Regions from separate parts of the Paenibacillus sp. GP183 genome, predicted to be linked through region 1. Evidence: riboswitches for the same ligand, from Rfam matches in the RefSeq annotation. Region 1 holds a riboswitch; the other holds the start of a gene.

Region 1 (10,875 bases):
CATGGAGCTACATGACGCTATTCCAATCTTAAAAAAGTAATTGTGTTCACTTTAATATGCAAATAATGGTGTACGGATACTCGGCACGAATGCTATTATTTTATGAAATGAGAGGTGAGAGTATGAAACGGACAAGTATCCGTTTGCGATTAATGATACTCATGATTTTTTTAACCACGCTTCCTATTATCACCGTAACCACGATTGCTACGAATAATACTCGGGATTCTGTGGAGAAAGAACTCATAAATGCAAATAACTCCCGAATGCTGTGGGCAGATCAATATTTAAAGGAGCTTACACAGCAAATTGATATTTTGTTTTATACACTGCAAATTAACCAACAGCTGATAACCAACCTAAACAACATGGACTATCCGGATGTCGGCGTACAATTCAGCACGCAAAATTATATCAAAGACACACTAACTACGGTTTTTCATGCGAATTCCCGAAAAATTGATAATTTGGATCTCTATATACACCCAAGTCAAAAAGCATTTTCGATCAGTTATGCCAATAGCGGAATCATATTTTCCTTAGACATACAAAATGGGAATTGGAGTCGAATGCTTCATACTCCTGTCAATATGTATTTCAAACAATCCAGTGACGGCATCTATGCCTATCATAGTATGAACAGGTTCGAGGACCGAAAACTCCTCGGAGGACTCTCGGTTCGAATCAATAAGCAAGTCTGGAAGGAAGTTATTGACATCTTAAAATCTGAGCCGGAAAGCTCGGTATTTCTAATCAACGATGAAGGTGAGTTTCTCTCTGGGTCTTCTTCGACGAAGGAATCGATTGAAATCCAATCCAGACTGAGAAGTCTGAACTTGCAAAATTCGGAGTTGAATTTTCTTAAAACCAATGACTATTTCTATTTCTTCAAGCAGGTTGGCGATGGCGAATTGACTGTGGCGAAAGCGATACCGGTTGAAACGGTCAATCAAAGCGCGCGTCCGACCATAAGAGCCGGTATTTTAACGGGCTTAGTCTTTGCTATAGTCTCGATCTTGCTCTCTATATTTGTATCACTTCGTATCAGTCGGCCTATTGTCAGCCTGGCAAGGACGATGAGAACAACGCACATTAGCAATTTCACTATGAAATCTGTGCAAAGCCGCGACGAAATAGGACTCCTTGAAAGCGGCTACAACCAGATGATGCAGCGCATGAAAGAATTGATCGAGGGTGAGTTACAAAAGGAAATCGAAGTAAAGAATGCGCAGCTAAATGCGCTGCAAGCCCAGATTAATCCCCATTTTCTGAACAATACCCTTCATCTCATTGGGGGAATGGCACTCTCCAAAAATGCGCCGGAGATCTATCACATTGCCCGTGTTATTGGCGAGCTGATGCGTTATTCCATCAGCTCCGAGGGTATTATCGTATCTCTGGAGGATGAGCTGAAGCACATGCGAAATTATTTGTTCATCCAAGAGCAAAGATTTGCGGGGCGATGTACGGTTATTGTTTCAACGGATGAAAGTCCACTATCCTGTTTGATTCCCAAGTTTTCCCTGCAGCCTCTTGTGGAAAATGCATTTGAACATGGATTGCAGCGGAAGGAAGGGGCTTGGAAAATCGAGATTCAGGTGAAACAAATTAGTAGCAGAATAGCCGTTTTGATTAAAGACGGAGGTGTAGGCATCGAACCAGATAAGCTGCAGCAGCTGAGAATGGACCTGCAAGGAGGTTTATCTTTGAAAACAATTGTTGAAAAGCAGGACGAGCCGAGAAAAAGAAAAAGTATCGGCCTAAGCAATGTCCAAGCAAGGCTCAAGCTGCAATTCGGTGAACAATACGGTATTCGAATATTTAGCAAGGTGGATGTCGGTACGTTGGTCGTGATGAGCTTACCTATATCCAGAAAGGGGGGCGATGCGGATGCTTAATCTATTGATTATCGATGACGAGCCTTGGTCCAGGCAGGTGGTTAAAGCGCTCGGGGATTGGGAAACTCACGGACTTCAAGTGGTTGGCGAAGCACAGGACGGCAGGGAAGGGATAGAAATGATTGAACAGCTGCAGCCACAGCTGGTTTTGACGGATATGCGCATGCCCGGTTTAGACGGAGTCGAGCTTCTGAAAGAATTGAATGAACGTTTTCCTGCTCTCAAGATCATTGTGATGAGCGGATACGATGATTTTGTTTATTTGCAACAGGCCATTCGTTCTCGCGCTGTAGAATACCTATTGAAACCTATTGATCCTGATGAGTTGAACAGAGCATTAGCCCAGTGCGTGCAGGAGTTGGAAAAAGCTCATCAGTTAATGAATTCGTCATGGAGTACACCTCATCTTTTTGCGAATAAGGCAGACTTGGATACTTATTTATCCTTTCGTGAGAAGATTTACGAGAATTTGTTGGAGCTCAACGGTTCAGCAGTTCTACTGACTTTTGACAGGTTAGGCGAATACCTGCAGAGCACATTTAAGGACAAACAGGACGACAAAGTGTTGATCAAAATCGGAAGTGATTTGATTGTTATGCTGGAGGAATTCGCTTCCGGGAACGAAGTTGATTTCGATTTATCTCGGTTGGAGAGGAATCGGGAAAAACCATTTAAGGCTGGCCTGCATTCCATTTCGGATGAAGTCACCCATCTTGCCACTTATTTTGGTGAAACCATTGAAGCCATTCAAGCGAATCGGAGAAACCGAAATCGACTTGATCTTGCTGCGGTACAAACCCACATCAATCGTCACTTTCAAGAACCGATATCGCTGGAAACGATCGCACAGTATTTTTATGTGAGCAAGGAACATTTAAGTCGGACGTATAAAGCTTCCTTCGGAGAAAACATATCGGATACGATTATCCGCAAAAAAATGGAGAAGGCACGGGAGCTTATTGTCGAGCACAAGCTGGCGATCAAGCATATAGCTGAGCTGACGGGATACACGGATCTAGCCTATTTTTATAAGGTGTTCAAGAAGCATTACGGACTGACACCCGGTGAGCTGCGGAAAGAAGAATAGATCAAGGATATCAATAAATTACAATAACGAATGCTAATATCCTCAAAAGATTTATCGGTAAGGACTCCTCTATACTAAAAGTGCAATTGAATAATTCTTAGGGGGAAAAAGAATATGAAGAAAGCGCTTCATTTAGGTTTGAGTGTTGCTTTAGTGGCAACGATTACAGCTGGCTGCGGCTCAAGCTCCAATTCAGGAAATGGAAGCGGAAGTGCGACATCGGCACCACCTGCTGCAACACCCGCAGAAACGAAAGCGGTTACGCCTGCCAAGAAAGTGGAATTAAAAGTATTTATGGGCTTTCCCAGATTTAAAGATCAGTTCGATAAATACTTTGAACAGTTCAAAGCCAAGGAAAAAGCAGAGAAAAACTTGGATGTAACCATTAATTTGGAAATGCCCAACCCGGACCAAGCCAAACAAATTTTACAAACTCGCTTAGCCTCTAATGATGCGCCTGATTTGTTTACACTTCATGCGGGAGCAGATATTCCAACCTGGTATAAGGCAGGCTACTTGGGCGACTTGTCGAGCCAGCCGTTTGTAAGTAGTTTATTCGACAATGTTAAGAAAACGGTTACTTATGATGGCAAGATCGTTGCACTTCCGCTCGAAAGCTTGGAGTGGGGATATTTGTACAATAAAAAAATATTCAGTGATCTCGGGCTAAAGCCGCCACAAACCTTGGATGAAATGAAGACGGTTGCAGAGAAAATAAAGGCGAACAAAATAGCACCCTTTGTGTTGTCCTTCCAGGAGTCTTGGATTCCTCAGCTCATGATGGCTTTATCCTTAGGGGGCGTCGTGAATTCCTCTCAGCCGGATTGGATCGAAAAAATGAATAAGGGCCAAGCGTCTTACAAAGATGTACAGGATGTTTTCAACATTATTGACATCATCATGCAAAATGGCACAGATAAACCGTTCGAAGTCGGCAGCGCTCAGGGTTCTACGGACTTTGCCAATGGTAAAGGGGCTATGTGGGTGCAGGGGCCATGGCAGGCGGAAGCCATTCAGAAGGCCAATCCGAAAATGGAATTCGGCGTAGCTCCACTGCCGGTCAGCAACGATCCGAAAGGAGCCATGATTAATCTATCGACCTCTACTTCATTAGCTATTTCACCGACCAGCAAGAACAAAGAGGTTGCTTTGGATCTGCTCAATTATATTCTCGACCCGAAGGATTCTTCAGCACTTTTCGAACAATTGAAATTTAATCCTGTTTCTAAAGTGCACACGTACAAATCTTACCCATGGATCGACGAGGCCATGACCTATGTCTCTCAAGGGAAGGCATACCAAGACTTATCTCTTCCGAATGGAGTTACAGACGAACAGGCAAAATTGCTGCAAAGTTATTACGCTAAACAAGTAAAGAAAGAAGATATTATTAAATCACTCGACAAAAAATGGGCAGACGCGATAAAAGCCCAGAAATAAACGCAATATCGGTTGACTGGGAGTGATGAATCGTTATGACGAAAACTAATAAACAAACGGTCATCCTATTGGCCTTCGTTTTCCCAGCGCTTGTGTTCTATGCTGTATTTGTACTCGCCCCCGCTTTTGGGGGCGTTTGGTACAGCCTTACAGATTGGAATGGGCTTAATCGCACATATCAAATGGTAGGATTGTCTAACTATATAGAAGCGCTGAAGGATGACCCCATTTTTCTGAAATCAGTTTGGTTCACCCTGAAGTTCGTGGTGTTCATGGTTGTTTTGCAAAATGCAATTGCCTTATCTCTAGCAGTTCTCGTGGAATCCAGAAAGCGAAGCAAAGTATGGTTTCGAACCATTTTTTTTATGCCTAACATGATGAGTCTGATTATCGGCGGTTTTATGTGGTTGTTCATTTTTACGAAAGTGCTGCCTTATATCGCGGAACACTCAGTGTTCAAATTTCTGGATCAGTCCTGGATCGGTGATCCGAAATTCTCCTTCTTTGCGATCCTCACCGTCTCACTTTGGGGCGGAGTTGGTTATCTGATGGTTATTTATATTGCGTCTCTTCAGGGTGTGCCTCAGCATTTGAAAGAGGCAGCTGCTATAGATGGGGCCAATGTGTTTCAGATTTTTCGTTATGTTACGCTGCCCATGATTTTTCCTGCACTGACAATCGGTATTTTTCTTACGCTCAATGGTTCTTTTAAAGCATTTGATGCCGTTTTTTCGCTCACCGGAGGCGGCCCGGGAAGATCCACACAAGTTATCGCCCTTAACATCTACGAGGAAGCTTTTAAATCCAGTTATAGGTACGGGTATGCCAATGCAAAAGCCATGATCTTATTCTTGGTCATATTCATCATCACAGTTATTCAGCTGTGGATTATGAAGAAAAGAGAGGTGGAGTCATGAGTCATGAAGGTACAAAATCCGTCTCAGCAAGTATCGGACACCGTGCTGGATCAGCTCTAATCTTTCTTATTCTGATTGCTTCAGCTGTGTTTACACTCTTCCCGATCTATATGGGTTTATTAAATTCTCTAAAGACGGAAGGCGCCATGATGAATAACATCCTTTCCATTCCCACTCAACTGGAATTCAAAAATTATGGAGGCGCATTTCATAAAACGAACTTCTTGCGCAGTCTGTGGAACACATCCTACATAGCAGTAGTGGGTTTGATTGGAATTATCGGTTGTGCTTCGATGGCAGGATACAAACTATCCCGCTCTCCGGGCAAGCTAAGCGCATTTTTGTTTCTTCTTTTCGTTATGTCCACGTTGATTCCGTTTCATTCCATTATGATTACATTGACTAGAATTGCCAAAAATCTTCATGTTCAGGGATCTACGACTGGTCTTGGGTTGATTTATATTGGAATGGGGGTTGCCTTTGCCATTTTTCTATATCATGGATTTGTGAAATCCATTCCTCGAGAGCTTGACGAAGCTGCGGTTATTGACGGTTGCAGTGAATTTCGTCTGTTTGTTGTTATCATATTCCCGCTGCTGCTTCCCATCACGGCGACTATAGCCATTCTCAATCTGCTGTGGATATGGAATGATTTTCTACTGCCGCTGCTCATGTTGACGGATTTCAAAACATACACCTTGTTGTTATCGACCAATATGCTTTTTGGCCAGTATGGCAACAACGATTGGTCGGCTATACTGTCTTCTTTGATACTGGCACTGCTGCCTGTCGTCGTTTTGTTCTTTTTGCTGCAAAAATACATTCTCCAAGGCATCGCTGATGGAGCTATAAAAGGATAATCATTATCTCTTAGGAGTGAATAAGCTTTGAAGGATCATATAGATTACGATGTTTCCGGATTCGTAAAAGCACAGGGCAGTAAACTTGTGAACGGAGAAGGACGGGAGTTTTTATTTCGCGGTGTCGGTTTTGGAAGCTGGCTCCTGCCTGAAGGCTATATGTGGTTGTTTCCTGATCAAGGAGATCGTCCTCGACGAATTGAACAAATGATTCGCGATTTGATTGGGGAGGAGAAGGCGAAGCAATTTTGGGAGCATTATTACCAGAAGCATACTTCTGAAGCGGATATCCGCCAAATTGCAGAAGAGGGCTTCAATTCTGTCCGAGTGCCAATCAATGCCAGATTTCTTCTGGATGAGGAAGAGACGAGTTTGTTTAAGGAGCAGCATCTGCAAATTATTGACCAGATTATTGAATGGTGTCGTACACATCGTCTGTATGTCATTCTTGATTTGCACGGGGCACCAGGTGGTCAAACCGGAACGAATATCGACGATTCCGAGAACGATCAGCCGGAATTGTTCATGGATGAGCGAAATCGGCGTCTTACGATTGAAATCTGGCATATGCTGGCTGAACGCTACAAGGACGAATGGATCGTGGCCGGATACGATCTTCTGAATGAGCCGCTGCCAAACTGGTTTTCAGCTTATAACAGCATGGTCATGCCGCTGTATCAGGATATCGTGAATGCAATCAGGAAAGTGGACAACCGTCATATGATTATCCTGGAAGGTGTCCATTGGGCGACGGATTGGTCCATATTCACGAATAAGCTGGATGACAATTTGATGCTGCAATTTCATAAGTATTGGAATAATCCGGATACAGAGAGTATTCAGGTGTATTTGGACAAGAGAGTAGAATGGAACGTGCCGATCTTCATGGGAGAAGGCGGCGAGAACAACAAAGAATGGTACGCAGGCGCATTCCGTTTGTTCGAGGATCATGAGATCTCTTGGAATTTCTGGACCTGGAAGAAGATGGGCAAAGGAAATTCTCCTTGTCGAGTAAAAACTCCAAATCAATGGCAACAGTTGGTTGATTATTTGCAAGGCGGCGCTAAACCTGATGTAGTTACCGCTGAACGCATTCTATGGGAGTATCTGGATAACCTCTCGTTCGATCATTGCGTATATTATCCTTATGTTGTGCGAGCACTGTTTCGCAGACCACAAACCCATATACCGGCCATATTTTATGGTTACCGTGGCGAGGGTGTAAGCTTCTCAATTGCGAATCGGACGAGTGAGCATGTTGGTTTTCGCATCAACGATGGGGTTGACATTCGGTTTGTGGAAAGCGAGAGGGAGATGGTTAACTTTCAGCATAGTAAAGGGGAACCGTGGCAAATAGATGAACGGCTTTACGTTCTATTGGCTCCAGGTGACTGGTTAGCATATGACATGCAGGTAGCTCCTTACTCGAGTCCGACACTTTATACGATTCATCTATGGGTGAGTGCATTTGGGGAGAATGGATCGATTGCCATTACTGTAGATGGAGATTTGGTTGGAGTTGCAGAAGTTTATGGACAAACCTGGAATAAGGTTCAGCCGGAACTCGGGTTTAGTCTTGACTCAGGCCAGCATACAATTGTTCTTAAAGCTGAGAAGAACCCTGTCCGTATTGAATGGTTCGAAGTCATAAGTAAAGGACCGGTACCCTTAGGGTAACCGGTTGTAATTGTTTATGTTGCCCAAATGTATTGCTGAACTCCCATGAAAATAAAAAGGCTCGAAATCTTAAAAAAGAGCAAATTAAAGTAGACCCAGGAGGAACTTTTTTAAAAAAAGGCTGAGCCTCTGATTGATCCTTATGAAGTTGGGTATTAGTTTAGCAACTTTCTTCCAAAAATAAAGGTAAGGCTGGTGCAACCAGTCAAAAAGGATTAATCTCCCATAAGTGCTACCCGTATTGGGTGCGACAGTCTGTGATGCACCGTGATGGTTGGAGTCAGACTAACGGTTGGGCTCTAATGGCACCATAGTTCATAGACCTTCTTCTCCCAGCCTCAGTAGAAGTATTGACAGATTTTATCCATTTTCATCCTCTGTGGTGCAGCGCTGATCTTGCGCTGCATGAATGACTAACGGGCAGATTACATAATAGTAAGTATAAAGATCTTGCATTACAAATTGTGGTATTATTGGGGTAAATATCACGTATTCATCGATTAGTTATTAGGAGGAGGTTTTATTGTGAACAGTATAAAATCACCTGGCGGCTCGTTATTTCCCTATTTTTATAAAGATGGCGAGATCCATTGTCTTAAATATGGAAGTTTTTATTCTAATAAAGACGCCTTGTTTTCCTTAATAAAATCGGAAGAAGAATTTATATTGGAAACTACATAGACGCCTGGATATTTGGGTTGATTTCTATAAAACAAGCTTAACACAAGAGGTAATAAATGAGTTTGTAGAGAGTATAAGGCGGTTAAACAAGTCCATTCGTAAGCTTTCAATTGTTGGTTGCTCATCTATAGTGAAATGGAGAATTCGTAATAAAATCAAGCGAAATGGAAATATCTCAATGCCAATAAATTTTTTTAACGATCCGGAGGATGCAAAATCTTGGCTTGTGATGGAGTAGATTTACAACATGGTGCGACTGATTCAGCTAACGGGTACGATAGTTCAGAATTAATCGCCTAATGTTTGGGCGGTTTTTCTTTTGTTTTCGATTCGCTTAAACGGATATTCTACCCTTCATTTAGTTTGATAGATGTATTTAATTTTGTGGGAAAATATGGTACGTTCATTGTGGAAAAAATATATCTATGTTATCACGCGATTTCGTTTTTGCACCAGAACCATGTAAAGAGTAATTGTTTTCTTTTCATTCATTCCATGTTACATTAAAATTAATAATTTTATATGCGATCACTAGGGGGGCCATTAGGCTGAGATGGAAGGTATTCCAAACCCTTTGAACCTGATCTGGGTTATACCAGCGGAGGGAAGTGGAATCGGTATCTTCCGTAGTTTTTTTATTTTATGGCAGATGACGACCACTTTTCTTAGGAGAAGTGGTCTTTTATGTATTTGGAGGTGTTTCATTATTGATTTATGAAGGTTTACATATTATTTCAAATAACAAATTAGCTTTAGATGACTTTGCTCTATTAGCCGGGAGGATAAAACAGTATGTAACTGCTTTTCATCTGCGAGAAAAAACGAAAACGGCTCGCGAATTGATAAACGGGATCGAGCTTCTCTTGGCTGCCGGTGTTTCTCCGGAATGTATCATTGTGAATGATCGCGTAGACGTTGCGGCTGCTATGGGTATTTCAGGGGTGCAGCTTACTTATCATAGTCTCGCAGTGAATCAAGTGAAACGTCTTTTTCCGCGGCTAAAGATTGGAAAGTCTGTACATTCGGTTGATGAAGCAAGACTTGCGGAGGATGAAGGCGCGGATTTCCTTATTTTTGGGCATATTTATCCGACAGATTCTAAACCGGGTTTACCTAGTAAGGGAGTGGATCTTTTACGTCAAGTTATGGGGAATGTGTCTCTTCCGGTCATTGCCATCGGTGGAATTAAACCAGAGAACACAAGGGAAATTTTGCGTAATGGAGCAAGGGGAATTGCCGTAATGAGCGGTATTCTTGATGCTGAAAATCCAGTACTCGCTGCAAAGGCATATTATGATTTTTTACAAATGGGGCGATCGGATGACAGGTTATGATGTGATTATTATAGGTGGCGGAGTAATCGGCGGGTCCATTGCCTTTCATCTGTCGAAGAAGGGCTTCAAGGTTCTTCTTTTGGAACGGGATCGTATTGCTTCCGGGGCATCGGGCGCAGCGGCGGGAATGCTAGGAGCGCAAGCAGAGATGCAAGACGGAGGGCCACTCTTTTAGCTAGCGCGGCGTAGCAGAAGAATGTTTCCTACGCTAGCAGAGGAATTAAAAGAAACGTGTGGGTTGGACATCGGCCTGGTTCAAAAGGGGATGTTGAAAATTGCTTTTCTCCCAGAACATGTTGAAGAATATCGCCGCACTGTGACTTTTCAACAAAGCTCAGGCGAGCAAGTAGAATGGCTCACCCTTTCGCAAGCATTAGAGAGGGAACCTGCGCTTTCAAACCATATTCTAGGCGCGATGTATTTTCCCGACGAAGGCCAAGTATTAGCACCTAGGCTTTCAACGGCTTATGTTAAAGCAACGGCTATTCTTGGTGCTGAAATAAGGGAATATGCTGAGGTTAATTCGCTTTTGATAACGAATGGCAAAGTAAGAGGGGTTATTACAAACGAAGAAACTATACATGGTGATCAGGTTATTATGGCAACGGGAGTATGGGGGAATCAGCTTCTAGAGCAAACAGGGTTATCCTTGAACGTATATCCAGTCAAAGGGGAATGTTTCTCTGTAGTGACCCATACGCCTCTCATTCAATCCACTATTTTTCATTATTTGGTCCCGAAACAAGGCGGCAGAATCGTTGTGGGTGCAACAATGATTGAGCATTCTTACGATAGATCTGTGAGTATGGAAGGTCTCTTTACTTTGATGGGCAAGGCTAAGGAGCTGCTTCCTTCCATTGCTTCCGCTCGTTGGGAAACAAGCTGGGCAGGGCTTCGCCCGCAAACCCTTGACGGTCTTCCCTATTTAGGGGAAGCGCCGAATCTTAAAGGACTTTTTATCGCAATGGGCCATTATCGCAA
Region 2 (10,875 bases), 2.9 Mb from region 1:
AAAAGTGATCGAATTCTCGACCACTTTGCACTCCGCATTATCTGACTTGTTTGGGAAATTGATAAGTATTGTCATCGCTTTCCAATTCCTGCAAAGTTTGATCCAGCTGCTGCAGGTTCAGTTTGATTTGCTGTCCATAAGATTCGTTATTGAAATTTTGCAGCTGCTCCATTGCATCTTTAACCTGGTTTATGGCATGACCCAAGTTTGCTTGTGCTGATAAAATATCGTGCGGATTTGCTTCATCGATTGCGTTATGCAAGCGTCTGACTGCTGAATCAGCGGAAGTTACGGCCTGCTCGGCAGCTTCCTGAGCATGGCGGAGCGGTTCCTGGTGCTGCTCGGTTTCTACCATGTTATCTCCTCCAATAATCATCTGAAATGTTCCATATTACCTTGCTCCAAAATACTTAGAAACATTCCCAGCCCCAAAAAGTTATTTCCCGGGCAAGCGCAGAAATAGATATGTTTTTATTAATTTCGACAGCGAAGTTTGACCAATAATTCCCATAAAAATTAATTGTGGACAAAATCTGTTTTTCTTTTTAAGCTTATATCAAATCATCTGTTTTTTGACAATCTTCACCATTATAGGAGTGATATGATGAACGCGACCAAGATAATTGTAGTTTTGGCACTAGCTGTGTTTCTTATCACGGCTTGCAGCAGCAAAATAGCAACAACGGTACCTGCTGAAACCACGGTCAAAAAGCCAAGCTTGGAGTTAAAAGTCTATGTTTCGGAACGTACAGCAACTGTTAGCTTCAAAACTGATATTACTATTTCGCCTCAGCATTATGGAAAGGAACGGGTCCCGGGAGAAGGGCATATGCATTTGTATCTGGATGATGATGGCGAGAAGAAAGTATCCACAGAAGATAAGTATGTCTTTAAAGATCTGACTGTCGGCATGCACAAGGTGAAGGTTTCCCTGCACAATAATGATCATACCCCTTACAATGTATCTCAAACCAAAGAATTTGAAATCAAATAAGGGGAAAAATACATATGGCGTCACCTAGAAAGAGAACAGGATTGCAAAAAAAAATCATCTTTTTTGTTTCGGCAGCAACCTTGTTTATCATTTCTTTATTTCTGGTTATTGATACGGTGAACTTGCAAAAATCCGTTGAGCAAGCCTATGTCAGTCAAATCAGCGGTATGACCGTAGCGATTAACGGAAGATATGAAGAGTCGCGGTCTGTTCATGATGTTCAACAAATCTTCGATTATATCAAATATAAAAATAAGCAAGTATATCAACTGATTCTTTATGACAAACAGGGCTTAATTTTGGCTTCCTCTCAACGAGATTGGGTAGGAAAACAGATGAATTCCAAAAATCCGGTTATACCTGAACAAGATAAGACATTTGTTGAAAGGATCCCCAAGAAACAAATGGGGATGCCAATTGTTCGGCTCGTAGCTCCGCTTCAAGAGGACGGTTCTGTTATTGGAGCTGTTGAGGTTCTTTATGATTCCAGCGAGGAATCGGATCTCGTTACCAAACGCATTGTGTTCTCCATTCTCGCCGGTCTTTCATCTGCGATTCTGTTGATGGTGATCTTATGGTTAATCCTTCGCAACATTGTTATTTTGCCTTTGATGCGTCTGCGTGAAGCCGCTGTTATCGTCAAGCAGGGCGGCACCCTGCCTAAACTGGACTTTCGCGCCTCACCTGAAATTGAAGAGGTTTCCGATGCTTTTAACGAGATGGTCATTAACCTGGACGAACGGTATTATGAGCTGCAGAATGCTCTTGAATCTTTAAAAAATGCGCAGGAAAAGCTGGTTCAATCGGAAAAGATGGGCGCGCTGGGCAGTCTGGTCGCCGGAGTGTCGCATGAAATTAATACGCCCATTGGCATCGGTGTTACAGCCGTCTCCTTCTTGGAGCAGAAAATAAAAGACTTTCAAACGAATTACCAACAAAATAAAATGAAAAAATCGGACCTGGATCAATTCATCCTCACACTAATAGAAACAACCGAAATGATACAATCCAATTTGGTGCGCGCATCTGCACTTGTGCGGAGCTTTAAGCAGGTTTCCGTGGATCAAACCAGTGAAGCAAAGCGTACGTTTAAATTAAAAGAGTACATGGAAGAGGTCATCGTCAGTCTGGGACCCACTCTCAAGAAAACAAAACATAGAGTTTTGATTGAGTGTGACAGCAGCCTTGAACTGTACAGCACTCCGGGAGCCATTTCTCAAATCATGACCAATCTGGTTATGAACTCTTTGAACCACGCTTATGAATCGGGAGAAGAAGGCAACCTCATATTTAAGATTAATGCGGAAAAGGATCGGATTATTTTTATGTATTCAGACGATGGCAAAGGAATGCCGCAGGAGGTTTTGGAGCAGATTTTCGATCCTTTCTTCACGACAAGCCGGGGTAATGGCGGAACAGGGCTCGGTATGAATATTGTTTATAATCTGGTGACGCAGTCGCTGGGGGGAACCATTCAAGTACACAGCACGCTGGGCCGCGGCAGTATGTTTTATATTGAGATACCAATAGAGGAGGAAACATTCCATGAATAGTGATAATCCTCAAGAACTTGATGATGAGCTGATTTTTGCGGATGAAGAGAAGGGTTATGATAGAAGTCCCTTATTGGTTAAGGAGCGTAATCAAGAGGTTTGGGAAGTTCTTATCGTGGATGACGAAAAGCAGGTTCATCAGGTTACAAAAATGGTGTTGAATGATTTTATTTTTGACGGGAAAAAGCTGGAGTTTCACAGTGCATTTTCAGCTACTGAAGCCAAGGAACTGATTGAGGCGCACCCGAATGCCGCGCTCATCCTGCTTGACGTCGTGATGGAGAGTGAGCATGCAGGGCTGGAACTCATTAAATATTTACGCAAAGAGATGAAAAATCAATCTATCCGTATCATTCTGCGCACCGGCCAACCCGGTCAGGCTCCCGAGAAATCAGTCATCATGGATTACGATATCAATGATTACAAAGAGAAAACAGAGCTTACGACCCAAAAGCTGTTCACCACCGTAGTGTCTGCCTTACGTTCCTTTCGTGATATTAAAGTGATTGAGAAGAGCAGAAACGGCCTTGAAGAAATAATCAAATCGGCACCGACCTTATTTGAGCTTCAATCGATGAAAAAATTCGCCTCCGGTGTTCTGACTCAATTAATCTCCATTGTCAATGCGAATGAGAATGCGGTTCATTGCAGCTTTGCCGTCACGAAGGAAGAAGAAGATATATACATATTGGCCGCCAGCGGTGATTATGCCCAGACCGGGGAACAAAGAGCCAGGGATGTAGTGCCCAGAGATGTGTTTGAGTTCATAGAGCAAGCCTTTCAAACAAAAATCAGCATATATAGTTCATGCCACATGACCATTTATTTTCGAAGTAAAATGGGCATGGAAAATGTGATTTATATCAACGGTTTCCAGACTCTGAGTGAGTGGGAACGTTATTTGGTGGAGATTTATTGTGCGAATGTCTCCGTAGCCTTTGAGAACATTTATTTAAATCTAGAGCTGGAAAACACGCAGAAGGAAATTATTTACACCATGGGTGAAATTACGGAAACGCGTTCCAAGGAAACCGGACATCATGTCAAAAGAGTTGCGGAATATTCAAGGCTCTTGGCACTAAAGTATGGGCTCTCGGAGCAGGAGGCCGAGGTGATTCGCTTGGCATCTCCCATGCACGATGTCGGGAAGGTCGGCATTCCGGATGCTATATTGAACAAACCGGGCCCACTGACCGATGAGGAATTTGAAGTCATCAAGTCTCATGCGGGTTTGGGGTATGAAATGCTGAAGCATTCCAATAAGCAGGTGCTTAATGCGGCGGCAACTATCGCTCAGCAGCATCATGAGAAGTATGATGGGAGCGGTTATCCTCATGGCTTAAAGGGAGAAATCATCCACATCTATGGTCGGATTACAGCAGTAGCCGATGTATTTGACGCCCTTTGCAGCGATAGAGTGTACAAGAAGGCATGGGATTTGGACCGAGTGCTGGATTTCCTTCTAAGCCAAAAGGCCCGTCATTTTGATCCGGTGTTGGTAGATTTGTTTTTGACTCATCTGGATGAATTTCTTGTCATTAAAGAAAAATACACATGATCTAATATAATAGCTTTGATAAACCTTCAATCTCACTTTTGAGTATGGAGGTTTTTTAGTCATATGGGAAGGAAGATCATATCTTCTTTCCGAGATAAGAATTTCTTTTTTTTGTCAAATCCTGTACAATAGAGGAAAGTGTAACTGATACAAATGAAAATACAGATACAAGCTTAAGGATAGGTGATGAGAAGGCATATGAATGGTATTGGTTTAGTGCTTGAGGGCGGCGGTATGAGAGGAGTCTATACGGCTGGAGTACTTGATTACTTAATCGACTATGATTTGTATTTCCCATATGTGGTCGGTGTTTCGGCTGGAGCCTGTAATGCAACTTCCTATATTTCCCGTCAGCGGGGCCGTAACAAGAAAGTGACAATCGGATACATAAAGGACCATCGGTACTTGAGTTACCGCAACTTGTTACGCGAGAAAAGTATGTTCGGTATGGACTTCATCTTTAATCAACTTCCCAATGTGCTCGAGCCTTTTGATTTTCCTGCCTTTTATTCCTCGGAACAGCGTTTTGCCATAGGTACAACAGATGCTGTTACAGGGGAGACGGTTTATTATACGAAGCATGATTTGATGGAGAATACATCAACTATCCTCCGAGCCTCCAGCAGTCTTCCTTTTATTTCCCAGCCAGTCGTGTTTGAAGGACGCACCTTGTTTGACGGCGGCCTTGTCGATCCGATTCCTATCAAGCAGTCCATCAAGGATGGAAATGAGCGTCACGTGATTATTTTAACGAAAGAAAAAGGTTATAGAAAATCACCATTCAAGCAAAAATGGTTCGCCAAAAGTGTCTATCCCAAATACAATGGGCTTGTGGATGCACTGGTGAATCGCAGCCAAATCTATAATGAATCGCTGGAAATAGTAGATGAGCTGGAGAAACAAGGGAAAGCCTTGGTTATTCGTCCTTCTTCGCCTATGATGGTGAGCCGTGTGGAAAAGAATGCAGATAAATTGCAGCTGCTTTATGAGCTTGGGTATGACGATGCCGAGCGTTCATTGACGAAATTTGATGAATGGGCTGAAGAAGAATCCAGGATGATTAAATTGTAAGGATAAAAGAAATAGCATTGCAATTGCCGGAAAGTTGATGTATCTTAAATGTACAACCAAATAACCCACGGGAGCTTGAGGAGTCAGGCTGAGATTGTGACCAAACTGTCACTAACCGTTAATCTGATCTGGGTAATGCCAGCGTAGAGAATAAGATCAAATGCACATCCGTTCGGTTCATTTCCGAGTGGATATTTTTATGCAAATGCCTTACCAATTGCGCTCATAAGACGCCCACGGATACCGGGGCGTTTTTTATTTGGTAACAAACAGTTGGAGGAGAGATACAGCATGAAGTGGGGAAAAATGGCATCCGTGCTAATGATGAGCTTGACCGTTGTTGTCGCAGGCTGTGGAGCAAAAACAGACAATAATGGGAATTCAGCAACAGCAACATCAGCAGCCACAGAAAAACCTGCGGCAACAGCGGCAGCAAGTACAAAGCCTGCCAAGCTGACCGATGTTAAGATTGTGCTCGATTGGACACCGAATACGAATCACACCGGGTTGTACGTGGCGAAGGATCAAGGTTATTTCGAACAAGAAGGTTTGAATGTGGAGATTATTCAGCCGGGAGATGGCGGTTCGGAGGGCATGGTAGCAGCCGGAAAAGCTGAATTTGGCGTTAGTGTTCAAGAGAGTATTACCAATGCGCGAATTCAGGGAGTTCCGATTGTATCCATAGCTGCCATCATTCAGCATAATACTTCCGGTTTTGCTTCCCCGGTAAGTAAGAACATTAAAACGCCTAAGGATTTTGAAGGTAAAACTTACGGCGGTTACGGGGCACCTGTGGAAATGGCGGTCATCGAATCCTTGATGCAGCAGGAGAAAGCGAATGTCAGCAAGGTGAAGGTCGTCAACATCGGATCCGCTGATTATTTTACTGCGGTTAAGAGAGATATTGATTTTTCCTGGATCTATTATGCTTGGACAGGTGTAGATGCGGAGCTTCGCAATGAGCCGATTAATATGATTTACTTGACCAAATATTCGGATAAACTGGATTACTATACACCTGTACTTGCGACAAGCGAGAAGATGATTAAGGAAAAACCTGAAATCGTCAAGGCTTTCACTGCTGCTGCGGCAAAAGGTTACCAATTTGCGATTGACAAGCCTGAGGAAGCAGCCAATATGCTGCTGAAGGCCGTGCCGGATCTGGACAAAAAGCTGGTGATTGCCAGCCAAAAATGGCTCAGTCCCAAGTACAAGGATGATGCACCGCGTTGGGGTGAGCAAAAGAGAGCCGTATGGGATAACTATGCCACCTGGATGTTGGATCATAAGCTGCTCGAAAAGAAGCTGGATGTAGATGCTGCATTCACCAACGACTTCTTGCCCGGGTCCAAAAAATAATCAAAATCGCTCAAGGAGGCGTATCGTATGGCTAATGCACTGGTAAGTATTCAAATCATTCCAAAAACCAAGAACAATGAAGATGTCATTCCTTATGTGGACCGAGCGATTGAGGTGATCGCGAAGTCCGGTGTCAAGCACCAGGTAAGTCCGCTGGAAACGACCATGGAGGGAGAGCTGGATCATCTACTTCAGATCATACAGGACATGAATGCAGCCATGATCGAGATGGGCAGCCCGAGCGTCCTGTCCCAGGTGAAGATTCTATTCAATCCATCCGGTGCTTCCATGGATAAATTAACGGAGAAATATCGTCCGTGAATCGTTCGAACTGGATCCAGGCAGTATGGCCGCCAATATTAGTGGTCATACTGCTTTTGGTCGTTTGGCAGTTATCGACAATATGGCTGCAGATTCCGGGCTGGCTGCTGCCTGCACCGCTGAAGATTTTGTCAGAAGGCCTTCAGTCGCTGCCGACCTTGCTGAAGCTAACAGGTTCAACGATTCAAATGACGTTACTCGGATTTGGAGCAGGTGTGCTGATTGGACTGCTAACAGCCTGTGTACTGCATCTGGTACCTGGATTTAAAGCCGGATTTTATCCACTGCTGATCCTGACTCAAAATATCCCGACTATTGCTCTCGCACCCTTGCTGGTCATCCTGTTCGGATTCGGTTTGCTGCCTAAAATCATCGTCATTACATTAGTATGTTTTTTCCCGATTTCCATTGCAACGATGGACGGATTCATGCAAACGGACCGGAGCATGTATACATATATGCAAATGATCGGAGCATCCAAGCGGCAGCTATTTATGAAGCTGGAGCTGCCCAATTCCTTGCCCTTTATCTTTTCCGGATTAAAAATCTCAGCCACCTATAGTGTCATGGGTGCAGTTATCGCCGATTGGCTCGGCAGCGGCAAAGGAATCGGCATCTATATGATGCTGCAAAAAAATAACTATCGGGCGGATCGCGAATTTGTAGCCATTTTCATCATTGTTTGCTTGAGCTTATTGTTCTTCGCCTTAATTGTTTGGCTCGAAAAGCTGCTGATTCGTTGGAATGTCAAATCCTAGGAAAGGGGAAACGTCCATGTCCGAACGTATTTTGGAGCTGAAGCATGTCCAGCATACCTATACGAACAAGAGCAAAAGCGTACAGGTGCTGTCCGATATCTCTCTGCATGTGGATAAGGGTGAGTTTGTTTCCATAGTAGGTCCTTCCGGAAGCGGCAAAACAACGCTCTTTCAGATTATCGGCGGATTGATCACGCCTTCTTCAGGTGAAGTTTGGCTTGAGGGCAGCTTGGTCACCGGCCAAAAGGGGCTTATCAGCTACATGCCGCAGCAGCCGTCTTTGTTTCCTTGGCGTTCTGTAGAGTCGAATGTAGTTCTGGCGCAAGAGATAGCAGGGGCAAGCCTCAGTGAAGCTTTAGAAGAAGCCAGAAAATGGCTAGGCCGCGTAGGGCTCAGCGGATATGAGCAGGAGTTTCCGCATGTGCTGTCAGGAGGAATGCAGCAGAGAGTCTCTTTTCTTCGTGCTTTGCTAAGTCCGCAAGAGCTGATGTGTCTGGATGAGCCATTCGGGTCCCTGGATGCGCTCACTCGCCAGGAGATGCAGGCATGGCTGCTGGATATATGGGAAGCGAACAAGAGAGCGGTTCTTTTCGTAACCCACAGTATTGAAGAAGCTCTGTATTTATCGGACCGTATCTATGTGCTGTCCAATAAGCCGTCAAGCATTATGAAGGTGATTGAGGTCCCTTTTGCCCGTCCGCGACGGGAATCCGTCATGCTGGATCTTTCCTTTCAACAACTGAGGCAGGAGATCTATGCGATTATGAAAAAAGAGCAAGGCAGGCTGCACAGCATTCCTGTATCGGGGGAAAGCCTTTGATCCGCGGTATCGATGCTCATATTCATTTGGATATGTACGAGGAACCCGAATTGGTTGAAATACTATCCAATCTTCCCACGATGCAGATACATGGGTTGATCGCTGTCTCCAGGCACTTGGAATCCTGCAAAGTTACCGATTCATGGAGCAACAGATAACCAAATCTGGTACATGCCGCTTATGGCTACCATCCCGAACAAGATGTCGCTGGAAAAGAAGAGAGGGAGCAGCTCTTTGAGTGGATTTTGCAGCACGCTTCTCAGATGGTTGCCATTGGTGAAGTGGGTTTGCCCTATTACAGGAGGCAGGAAGCTGAAGAGAAGGGTCTCGTTTTTGAACTCGAACCTTATCTGGAATTATTGGAGCGGTTTATCACTATGAGCGCGAGCTTACATAAGCCGATTGTGCTTCATGCGGTCTATGAAGATGCAGATCTTGTTTGCGATTTACTGGAACGGCATCGTGTGAAGCAAGCCCATTTTCATTGGTTCAAAGGAAGCAAAAAAACGATCCAACGAATGATCTCCAAAGGTTACCACATATCCATTACACCTGATGTGCTTTATGAAGCAGATATACGCCAGCTGGCCGCACAATATCCGATCGAGCTACTGATGGTTGAAACGGATGGTCCCTGGCCATTCGATGGACCATTTGAAGGAATACGAACACATCCGGGCATGATCATTAATGTCATTAAGGAAATTGCTAAAATCAAACATATATCTGAACAAGAAGCAGCAACTGCCCTTATGTACAACACTGGACAGTTTTACAGACTCGATATACAATAGAGAGAACTGATGTTCTGACTATGCACTCTGCTCAGGAACAACTTTCAATACGAACATACGTGTGATAAAATGGAAATATCAAACATACGTTCGGAGTGATTGGAAGATGGCAAAAGCAGTTGAAATGTCATTAATCAAATTTCAAAAAGAATTTCGAACCGAGGAAGACTGTGCGTCCTACCTTTCGGCTCAAAAATGGAAAGATGGTTTCCAATGCCCACGCTGCAAACATGAGAAATACTACTTCATTCAAAAACGAAGACTGTACGAGTGCCAGCAGTGTGCTCATCAGACCTCCGTGACCGCGGGAACCATCATGCATAAATCTAAGTTGCCTCTACTGACCTGGTTTTGGGCGATTTACTTAGTTGTCCATGATAAGCGAGGTCGGTCAGCACTAGCACTTTCTGACGTTCTCGAAATCAACTACAGAACGGCGCTACGCTTGCTGCGCAAGATTCGAGAGGCGATGAGGGCCCAAGATGCCAACTATCAATTAAGTGGTTTAGTGGAAATGGACGACGCTTATTTCGGCGGACGCAAATCAGGAACAGATGGCAGAGGCACTGGAAAAACAAAAGTCGCCATCGCTCTATCCACAGATGAAGAAGGCCGACCTAGGCATCTTCGAATGAAGGTCATTGAAAAGGTCAGCATTCAGGAGATCCATCGAGTAGCTGAAGAATGCATAGCTAAAGGCTCCACGATCCATTCCGATGGTCATCCTTCCTACAAACAATTGAATACAATGGGCTTCCACCACATCAGCAAAAACTACTACCAAGAAGACAATGAAGAATTTCTCAAATGGCTTCACACTGTGATCAGTAACGCAAAAGCTTTCGTCGAAGGAACCTACCATGGGCTTGGTTCCACATACTTGCAGACGTATCTCGATGAATTTTGCTATCGATTTAATCGTCGTTTCTTTGTAAAAGAATTATTCGGACGACTTCTGAATGCTTGCCTTGTTTCTGCCCCTTTCGCTGTTTCCTGAGGTATGTGCATAGCCAGAACTGATGTTCTTATTCTTTTGGAGAAGGAGTCGATAGTGCTGTGTGTACAAGATGCGGTTGGGTCAATCAAGACCCGATTTATGTGGATTATCATGACCATGAATGGGGGATACCTGTCCATGATGACCTTAAATGGTTTGAGATGTTGAATTTGGAAGGCGCGCAGGCCGGACTCAGCTGGTATACGATACTTAAGAAGCGTGAGAACTATCGCGAAGCCTTTGATCAATTCCAGCCCGAGAAGATCCTTTTGTATGACCAAGCGAAGATCGAGCAATTGATGCAAAACCCAGGAATCGTCAGAAATCGATTGAAAATAGAAGGCGTTGTGAAAAACGCCCATGCTTTTCTTCGCGTGAAGGAAGAGTTCGGCAGCTTTGATGCCTATATGTGGCGTTTTGTCGGTGGAGAGCCGCTGATCAATCAGTGGGCGGAGCTGCGGGACATTCCCGCAACAACGGAACAATCCGATGCGCTGAGCAAGGATCTAAAGAAAAGAGGGTTCAAATTCGTGGGCTCCACGATTTGTTATGCACTCATGCAAGCAACCGGGATGGTGGATGATCATACCGCCAGCTGCTTTAAACGCGTCCAGCGGCCTTAACGATCTATTGAGGCTGCTTAAATGTAG

Evidence for each region. Region 1 has a riboswitch for thiamine pyrophosphate ahead of tenI (thiazole tautomerase TenI). Riboswitches for the same ligand answer to the same signal wherever they lie in the genome.
Region 2: another riboswitch for thiamine pyrophosphate. It lies ahead of BLV33_RS05000 (ABC transporter substrate-binding protein); the one in region 1 lies ahead of tenI (thiazole tautomerase TenI).

What each region holds. Positions count from the first base shown of each region.
Region 1 is NZ_FNSW01000001.1:3,951,642-3,962,516, forward strand. It holds partial or broken gene BLV33_RS30850 (GNAT family N-acetyltransferase) at 1-32, shown strand, start outside; gene BLV33_RS19495 (sensor histidine kinase) at 123-1,898, shown strand; gene BLV33_RS19500 (response regulator) at 1,891-2,985, shown strand; gene BLV33_RS19505 (ABC transporter substrate-binding protein) at 3,100-4,425, shown strand; gene BLV33_RS19510 (carbohydrate ABC transporter permease) at 4,461-5,342, shown strand; gene BLV33_RS19515 (carbohydrate ABC transporter permease) at 5,339-6,202, shown strand; gene BLV33_RS19520 (cellulase family glycosylhydrolase) at 6,230-7,879, shown strand; TPP riboswitch at 9,084-9,184, shown strand; gene tenI (thiazole tautomerase TenI) at 9,268-9,894, shown strand; partial or broken gene thiO (glycine oxidase ThiO) at 9,881-10,875, shown strand, end outside.
Region 2 is NZ_FNSW01000001.1:1,011,050-1,021,924, reverse strand. It holds gene BLV33_RS05025 (hypothetical protein) at 38-355, opposite strand; gene BLV33_RS05020 (hypothetical protein) at 605-994, shown strand; gene BLV33_RS05015 (sensor histidine kinase) at 1,009-2,547, shown strand; gene BLV33_RS05010 (DUF3369 domain-containing protein) at 2,540-4,105, shown strand; gene BLV33_RS05005 (patatin-like phospholipase family protein) at 4,304-5,176, shown strand; TPP riboswitch at 5,235-5,344, shown strand; gene BLV33_RS05000 (ABC transporter substrate-binding protein) at 5,468-6,535, shown strand; gene BLV33_RS04995 (thiamine-binding protein) at 6,563-6,856, shown strand; gene BLV33_RS04990 (ABC transporter permease) at 6,853-7,614, shown strand; gene BLV33_RS04985 (ABC transporter ATP-binding protein) at 7,631-8,434, shown strand; gene BLV33_RS04980 (TatD family hydrolase) at 8,599-9,228, shown strand; gene BLV33_RS04975 (IS1595-like element ISPaen5 family transposase) at 9,335-10,225, shown strand; gene BLV33_RS04970 (DNA-3-methyladenine glycosylase I) at 10,285-10,848, shown strand.